DNA from 2 places in the Bacillus arachidis genome. Region 1 is predicted to be linked to the other one. Evidence: predicted binding sites of a transcription regulator. Region 1 holds the regulator's gene; the other holds the start of a gene.

Region 1 (4,766 bases):
GCACTCAAGTTCCCCGAGTGCTAACACACTTATAATAATAAATAATCTAATTTTCTTTTGCAAGTAAAAAAATCATAATTTTTTCGCAAATTGTGATATAAACTTTTTCTATGCAACAATAACAGAAATAATTCTAAAAAAGCCTTTTGTATATGAATCAGCTTTTCCACTTACCGTATGTTACAATATGAAAGATGCCATAAGTTATTTTCTCTATAGGTACAGCTTTTTCCTGTCTCCTATTTCACTTTCGATGAAAGATTTACAAAAAAATAATAATAGAGACCGTTATTATGTATCCATGGCTGGATACTTACATGTTATCCTGCCTTATCTCATAAACTAGAGTTAGAAAGGATGGTTAACCAATTTGAAAAAACAATATTGGTGGATTATAGTTACATATATTCTGATGCAATTATCAGGTATCATCGGATTACCGCTTCTTGCAAAAACCGGATTTTATAATAATAGCGGTTTAACACGAGATGAAAAAATACAAATCATGACTGGTCATTGGGCAATTATTAGCTTTTTCATTGCGCTATGTGTTGTCCTTTGGCTATTACGAACAGATATTCGCGAAAGCCGTTTCGACACAACACGTTCCAGTGTTCCTGCCACAATTGGTTGGATTTTTATTGGTTTCTTTTTAGCTTTCTTTTCTCAAACAATTGCAGGCACAATCGAAATGCGTTTATTAGGCATTAAACCTGGTTCTGAAAACACAGCTCGCTTAATGGAAATTGCAAGAACTACTCCTTGGTTCCTTATTGTTATATCGATAATGGGGCCCATTTTAGAGGAAATTGTCTTTAGAAAAATTTTATTTGGTACATTGTATAAGAGATTCAACTTCTTTATCGCTGCTATTATTAGCTCACTTGTATTCGCAGCAATTCACTTTGATTTTACACATCTATTGGTATACACTGCTATGGGGCTTGTATTCGCCTTTTTATATGTAAAAACAAAACGCATTATCGTTCCTATTATGGCACATGTTGCAATGAATACGATGGTTGCATTAGCTCAAGTTATGATAAGTAACGAACAAATACAGGAAATGATTAAAGAAGCAGAAAAAATGCAAGGATTTATCGGAGGATTTTAAATATGAGAAATTCACCATTGTTCATGGCAGCACTGTATTTCCTTCTTGGGTGCGTCTTTACACGTTTCGCAATTACGAACGTTACAGATACAATCTGGAACTTTGGGACACTGCTGTTTGCTGCTATGGCAACAATTGACTTTAATTTGGCGCTTCGACTTATCTTAGTCAAATTTACAAAGAAAAAGCCACAATAAAACGCAGAGGGAATCCCTCTGCGTTTTATTGTGGATAATTTTTCAAAAAATAAACTAGTGTTTGTAATTCTACAGCTAAATCAATATGATGAATTCTTATATTTTCTGAAACATTTAATCGTGCTGGTGTAAAATTTAAAATTCCGTGTATATTTGTTTCGGCCAATCGATCTGCTACAGCTTGTGCAACGGTAGCGGGTACTGTTAATATTGCCACTTGTATATCACTTGTTAGATGCTCTTCTAATTCATCTAAATGATATACAGGAATTCCTCCGATTTCTTTTCCAACTTTCTCTTCATTGACATCAAAAGCCATTTCAATCTTTGTATTATTATTTTTCGTGAAATTGTAATGTAAGAAAGCGGTCCCTAAATTACCTACTCCAATAAGTGCTACACGTGTTATATCATCTTGATCGAGCGTTTCACGGAAAAATGATAGTAAATAATTCACATTATATCCGTATCCCTTTTTTCCTAACGCTCCAAAATATGAAAAGTCTCTTCGAATCGTTGCTGAGTCTACTTTGACAGCTTCACTCAATTCCGCTGATGAAACACGTTGCTTACCAGAAAGAGATAAGTTTTGGATAAATCGATAGTATAGAGGCAATCGTTTGGCAGTGGCCTGTGGAATCTTTTGCTGATCCATGTAACCTCTCCTCTCTTCCTATCTTTGTTCATATGATTGAAACAAATACAGAAGTTTAGCACTTATGACTTTCCTTGTATAATAGAGAGAAGACTTCTCTCTTTATTTTAAACTATACACTATTTTTAGTATGATTGAGAAATATAAACATGGCAAAGTTAAGAAATTATTTGAGGTGAAAACATTGATTTTATTACAAGTGAATGGGCTTTCAAAATTATACGGTGCTGAAACAATTCTTGCAAACATTAAATTGGAGGTTCAAACAAGAGATCGTATTGCACTCGTTGGTCGAAATGGTGCTGGAAAATCTACATTGTTAAAAATAATCGCTGGAGAGTTATCTCATGATGGCGGTGAAATGATAAAACCAAAAGATGTTTCAATTGGTTATTTGGCTCAAAATACCGGTCTTGAAACTTCCTTAACAATTTGGGATGAAATGCTCACTGTCTTTACACATCTACAGCAAATGGAGACAAAACTTCGAAGGTTAGAACAGGAAATGGGTAAAGAAGAGAACTTTTCAAATGCTACTTCGTACGAAAGATTACTCGCTGATTATGATCAATTGCAGTTAGACTACAAAGATCAGGGCGGTTATCAATATGAAGCTGATATTCGCTCCATTTTGAGTGGACTCGGTTTTCCAGTTGAAACACATCAAACAACGATTTCTACGTTAAGTGGTGGCCAAAAAACAAGACTTGCTCTTGGGAAACTACTATTAACCAAACCAGATTTACTCATCTTGGACGAACCGACAAACCATTTAGATATCGATACATTAACATGGCTTGAACAATATTTACAAGGCTACCCTGGAGCTATTTTAATCGTTTCTCATGATCGCTACTTTTTAGACAAGCTTGTCACACAAGTATATGAAATTTCTAATAAGGAAAGCAGACGATATGTTGGTAACTACAGTAAATATTTAGACTTAAAAGCCGCACTATATGAACAGGAAATGAAGCGTTACGAAAAACAACAAGAGGAAATTGCTAAGCTAGAAGACTTTGTCCAAAAAAACATTGCTCGTGCATCTACAACAAAACGTGCACAAAGTCGTCAGAAACAATTAGATCGAATGGAATTACTAACCAGGCCATTAAGTGACTCTAAGTCTGCATCCTTCCACTTTGATATCGAAAAGCAAAGCGGAAACGACGTATTACAAGTAAAAGATGTTTCAATTGGATATGACGAAGAACCGATTATTGGGCATGTAAATATGCGTTTGACCCGAGGGGATAGTGTCGCACTAGTCGGTCCAAACGGTATCGGAAAATCTACATTATTAAAATCGATTGTGAATAAATTGAAGGCGTTAAGCGGTGAAATTTCTTTCGGTTCAAATGTATCTATTGGATATTATGATCAAGAACAGGCAAACTTAACATCATCTAAGCGTGTTTTAAACGAACTATGGGACGATTATCCGTTAGAACCAGAAAAAGAAATTCGCACTATACTCGGTAACTTTTTATTCACAGGGGACGATGTATTAAAACCTGTATCTTCCTTAAGTGGTGGCCAAAAAGCTCGATTAGCTCTAGCAAAATTGATGATGCAAAAATCTAATTTACTGATTCTCGATGAGCCAACAAATCATCTTGATTTAAATAGTAAAGAGATTTTAGAAAATGCCTTGATTGATTATCCAGGAACTCTTTTATTCGTTTCTCATGATCGTTATTTTATTAACCGTGTCACAACTACAGTTGTTGAGTTATCAACAGATGGTGCACAAGAATATTTAGGTGACTATGACTACTATATTGAAAAGAAAAATGAAATGATTGAGCGTGCGGAATTCGAACAACAAGAAGAGGATACACCAATCCAAAAGAATATTGCTCAAGAAAAATTAAATTATCTTGAAGAAAAAGAACGTAAGAAGTTGGAGCGCCAACGTATACGGAAAATTGAAGACATTGAACAAAACATCGCAAAGTTAGAAGAGGAAATTGCAACATTAGAAGAAGAACTTTGTCTACCCGAAGTATATGCTGACTACGAACGAGCTAGTGAAATTACAACAACAAAGCAGACAAAACAAGAACAATTAGAAAAATTTATGGCGGAATGGGAAGAATTACACGTATAAGCCCTATATATTCATATGATGAAAACAAGGTAGTTGAAAATTATTCAACTACCTTGTTTATTTTCAATACAAAGAGTTATCGTCGAAGGTCTGACCTTAATAATATTATCCACAACTTTATACACATATCCACCATTATTATATAAATATAAAAATAACTTTTCCACATTATACACAGACCACAAAAAAGTTATGCACATTTTATACTCACAACAAAGCCCACATTATCAACAGATAATATGGGCTTTATCCACAATTTGTGGTTAATTATGTGTATAACTATGCTTCAATATCTAATCCTGGATTTGCATTTAAAGCCAATGATGTACGTTTTCCTTGCTTATATGCAATTGTACCTGCTGCTGCAATCATCGCTGCATTATCTGTGCACAAGGATAGTGGTGGAATAATTAGCTCAATATCCTCTTTCTTAGCAAACTCTTCCTCTAGAGAAGCACGAAGTCCTTTATTTGCTGCAACCCCTCCAGCAAGAAGCACTTGTTTTACACCATATGCCTCTGCTGCCCGTACCGCTTTCGTTACTAGTACATCTATTACACTCGCTTGGAAGCTAGCTGCTAAATCCTCTGGCGCGATTTCTTCTCCACGCTGTTTTGCGTTATGCACAGTGTTGATAACTGCTGATTTCAATCCACTAAAGCTAAAATCATACGAATCCGGCTCTAGCCA
Region 2 (4,766 bases), 2.4 Mb from region 1:
ATTACATTTATCCATTCTCCACATGAAAGATTTAATCTTCTATATGTAAAGAACGTCGTACAAACACTTTCAATCATTGAAGGGTTTTTCCGTAGAAAATCCCATCTCAATACTTTAGGTAGTTCATACATCTTATATTCTTTACTTTCCTTAATAATTCCATCAACTTCCCGTTCACAAATTCCCCTTACTAAATAATCTGCTCTTAATTCTTGGCACACCTTTTTAAAATTTTCATTATGATGTTTCAATTGAAGTAAACATGTTACATACGTACGAAACAATTCATCATTCCGATTACAGCATCTCATTATATTTTCTATTTTTTTCATCATAAATTTTTTGCCTTTTCTTGTATTTCTAAAAGCCACTTTTCACGCTTTGCTGCTTTACTTGTTTTTACAGATTGAAAGGCAGAACGTTTTATTTGGCGTATACCACAAAATTGCAAAATACCTTTTTTCATAATCACCCAATCAGCCGATCGATATAAGAGTGCCACGTACCATAAGGGCGAATCTAACGTATTAATAACCCACGCCGTTTTTCCTGTAAGTAATCCTTTCGGCATTACATCTTCATATCTATATGCAAACCCAGCAACAAAAACACGATCAATAAAACCCTTTATAATAGCGGGCATTCCCCACCACCATATTGGATAAATAAAAATAAAAGAATCTGCCTCTTTGACCAATTTTCTGTATTTCTCTGTTTCTTCTTCATATACTAAATCACGCCTTCTCTTATCTTCATTAAAAGTTAGAACTGGGTTAAATGCTTCCTTATAAAGATCAAGTAATGTAGCAGAATGGTTCGTTCCTTGCAGTCCTTTTTGCACATGTTCTAAAATGGATGCATTGAAACTAGATGGATTCGGATGTGCATATAAGATGAGGATGTTCACCTTTCAACAACACCTTTCCTTAAATTCCCTTTTGACTTCCAAATGTTTGCGTGATATTCTATTACTTGTCAAGTAGCAAGCCTATATGACAAAACGACTGACACCTACTCGGCGAAGGTGTCTATTTTTTATTTTTAGCCGAATGAAATGCCTCTTTCAGGGCATATTCAACTTTTGACACTACACACTCAACACCATTCCCTTGTATCAGACTGCTTTTGCAGTCTTTTACTCTACATAGTCGAAAAATTCAGATAAATTATAACATAAAAAAAGAGAGCCTAGCTCCCTTTTCTTGCCTTATAATATACTCCTTTATTCGTATAGGAATATTCATCATCAGCTAAAGTAATTTTCCCATCCAGTTTCAACTCGTCTAATAGCCTTGATAAATAAAATTGATGTAGCATTTTTTTCGTGAATTTTCCTTCATGATGCGAGATGATATGCTCTTGAATATCTAATAGTGATATTGGTTTATCTTGCTCCATCATATATTCATATACTGCTTTACGCAGCTTTACGTATTTCTCAAGTGTCACAGTACAATTGCAACCCCTTTCTTCTCATGCTGTTATTTTTGGAATCGGTTTTTTTGCAATAAAAAAACCTCTCCGATAAGAAGAAGTTACGTATATATCTTCGTCTTATCTTCCAGAACAAATCATGTTCTGCTGGAATTAGCACCTGCATCGCGGTTGCTGGGTTTCATCGGGCCAGTCCCTCCACCTCTCTGGATAAGAAAATATTCACTTTATATCTTATAATAGCCACTTCTATTTTCATTGTCAAATCATATAAAGTAACCACATTGAAGTTATATTTTCTTTTCTAGCGCTCATACTAAAATTGTATGTACAAAAGGAGGGATTTATAATGGATAAAAATGCTCGTGGATATGTTCAAGATTCGTTTCATTCGTTGCAAGAAGCAAAAAATTGTTTGGAACATGCAATACAAACAGTTGAAAAGAGCGATAATAGGGAGCGAATCGAACAGTCTTTACAAGCTGTGGAACATGCATTACAAAAATGTGATCATACGGTTCATGTTTTAGAACAAGAATGAAAATTGCCCATCTCTTTACTAGATGGGCAATTTCTCAAATGGCATACTGTAACAGTATTGCCGTCGTAATTAAAAAGTATACAGAATTCACGATTTCTAAAACTCCAACTTTTAAGATAGATATCTTTTTACCATACAATACGATTGCGCGAATTAGGCTCGGTATAAATATAAGAGAAAGCCATGGATTTACCAATAAAGAGGCAATGATTAAGAAAATATGATAGCCCCATGAAACATAGCGATAAGTAGGATTATTCTTTTCACGAATCATTGTTTTCACATAAAATGTACTACCTATAAAGTATAGAAAAGAAATACCAGCAATTGCAAAAGCCGTTTCATCGACTGTTTTCATCGAAAAATAATAACTAAGTAAACCGCCTATGCAGAAAGCAAGTATTGCACAAATATCATTTACTAAGGCTCGTTCATTTTTTTGTCGAGCAAAGTATATATTTACGATAAAGAGCGGAATCATCGTAACACCAAACAGAAGTATTTTCCATTCATACAGTAAAGATACGCTCCCGAAAACACATGCGATTGTAAAGTAAATAAGTGCCGCATGTATAAATTCTTTCTTTCGAGGTTGCTTTATGTACATTAAAAATGGATACGTTGCTAAATAGATAAATAACCAAGCGATAAAAAGTGGAATATGATATAAAGTAGCTTTACCAAGTATTACACTAAGTATAAACGGAATCAGCAGCATCCCCCAGGCACCGTGCTGCTTTGGAACAACTAGCTTCATGAATATGGCATCTCCTCTTTGAAAATATGTCTCATTTTCTATTATATAAAAAGTCTCATCTAAAAATCGGACTACATTAAAACAATTTTTTGACACATTTCAAAATAATAATCAACATGTATAAAAAAATGCTTCCTACCAATGGTAAGAAGCATGAAAGAGGCAAACGAATATGTAAGTCGCGACCCTACTTTACATTCTTATGCTTTGTAACATATGCTTATGCCTTGTTTTCCTGAGAGAATAGCCCTTTATCTTTATCTAAAATTCCATATTTCTTTTTAAATCTCGTAATAATTCTAATCCACGATGAGCTAAACAAGACAAGAAAAATTACATTTGAGAGTGCATGCGCTAAATCAAAGTAAAAGCTTGCAGCATAATATGCTATAAAGGCTTTCCATGTTAATCCTTCTAAAAAACCGAGTATCCCCCACAAATTCATAATCCAGCCAAAAACAAAGCCAGCTATGAATCCATAGATGACTCTCCCCCATAACGTTCTCATTATAAATGTGTTTCGAAGTAGACCCGCTATAAAGCCTATCATTCCCCAAGAAAACATTTGCCAAGGTGTCCAAGGTCCTTGCCCTAAAAATATATTAGATACCAATGCTGCCGTTGCCCCAATCATAAAGCCTGTCTCACTTCCAAAAACAATTGCAGATACAATAATAACAAAAGAAGTTGGTTGTACACTCGGCATAATGGAAAATGGTACACGACTCACTGCTGCTATGGCTGCTAAAACAGCGACAATGACGATTTCACGTGAAACAAATGCTTTCCTCTCAAATCGTATATAAAAAGGTAACATAATAACAGCTAATAAGAATAAACTACACCACATAAAATATTCATCTGTTACAAAAGAAGTAAACAGAAGAGTACTTATGACAATAATGAAAATAAGCATTATGAGAGCAAAATATCGTTTGGACACGCTTTATACACATCCTCCCACGTTAATGCATAAGGTAACTGCTTGCGAATAAAACGATTAATAGATGTTGTATAAAAGAAATTATCACTAAAGAATTTCTTTGGCGTATCATCCATAATTACTTTCCCGTCAAATAGCATCATACAATGATCAACATATTTAGCTGCAAATTCAATGTCATGTGTTGCCATCACAATCGTTGTTCCTTTCTTTTGTAACTCTTGAAACAATCCGCCTAATCTTTCCTTTTTCTCTGGATCCAGCCCTTTTGTCGGTTCGTCTAGTAATAATAAGCTTGGTTTTGATAACAAGGCTGTACATAATGCGATTAACTGTTGTTCTCCCCCGCTACAATCATGCGGATGACGATCGCGAATGGACTGCAGCCAAAATCGTTTTAACATATCTTCTGCAATTTCTTTCCCTTTATCATCATATAATTCATTTGCTCTTTCAAAAACTTCATCCCACACCGTCTCAAATGTAAAATGATAATACGGATGTTGCGATACAAATCCGATTCTTTTAAACCGTTCCTTTGAATCAATTTTATGAATCTCCGTTCCGTTCCACTGTACTTTTCCTCTTCTAGCTTTGTTTAATCCTGCTAATATAGTTAAAAGTGTTGATTTTCCAGTACCATTTTTCCCAACAAGCGCAGTCCACTTCCCACGTTCAATCGATAGCATTAAATCCTGTAAAATAAAAGGGCTATTTTTTTCATATTGAAATGATATATGATTTGCTTGTAAAACCACTTCTTTTGTTTCTGCCTGTGATATAACCGGTATTTCATATTCCATAGGTAACTCAGAATGTATTTGTGTTTGTGCCTTCCTTACCGTAAATGGGATTTTCTCTACATTCCATTCTAAAAACAACCTTGGAATTTGAGGGATAAACGGGCGAAACTCTTCTAATGCCCACATTTTTGATATAACATGTTGCGGCGTCCCATCATACATTATTTCCCCAGCATCCATAAACACAACTCGAGTTGCTAGTGGAATGACTTCGTCTAAACGATGTTCACTCATGATAATGGTAATTCCGAGCTCTTCGTTAATTCGTTTTAATAACCCTAAAAAATC

The links. Region 1 encodes Rex, which represses fermentation and respiration genes when NADH is low (regulators of the CRP and FNR family bind a similar motif). Its sites were predicted from a motif close to TTGTGAAATATTTCACAA; they were not measured.
Region 2: the regulator Rex is predicted to act here: its motif matches at 2,820-2,837, upstream of QRY57_RS16085 (YwiC-like family protein).

Annotation. Positions count from the first base shown of each region.
Region 1 covers NZ_CP127376.1:255,491-260,256, reverse strand. The annotation lists gene QRY57_RS03145 (CPBP family intramembrane glutamic endopeptidase) at 371-1,114, shown strand; gene QRY57_RS03140 (YdiK family protein) at 1,117-1,311, shown strand; gene QRY57_RS03135 (redox-sensing transcriptional repressor Rex) at 1,337-1,966, opposite strand; gene QRY57_RS03130 (ABC-F family ATP-binding cassette domain-containing protein) at 2,151-4,076, shown strand; gene tsaD (tRNA (adenosine(37)-N6)-threonylcarbamoyltransferase complex transferase subunit TsaD) at 4,356-4,766, opposite strand, start outside.
Region 2 covers NZ_CP127376.1:2,815,585-2,820,350, forward strand. The annotation lists gene QRY57_RS16065 (group-specific protein) at 1-332, opposite strand, end outside; gene QRY57_RS16070 (NAD(P)H-dependent oxidoreductase) at 332-907, opposite strand; partial or broken gene QRY57_RS16075 (hypothetical protein) at 1,189-1,508, opposite strand; SAM riboswitch class I at 1,552-1,651, opposite strand; gene QRY57_RS16080 (hypothetical protein) at 1,784-1,975, shown strand; gene QRY57_RS16085 (YwiC-like family protein) at 2,010-2,732, opposite strand; gene QRY57_RS16090 (ECF transporter S component) at 2,953-3,675, opposite strand; gene QRY57_RS16095 (ABC transporter ATP-binding protein) at 3,648-4,766, opposite strand, start outside.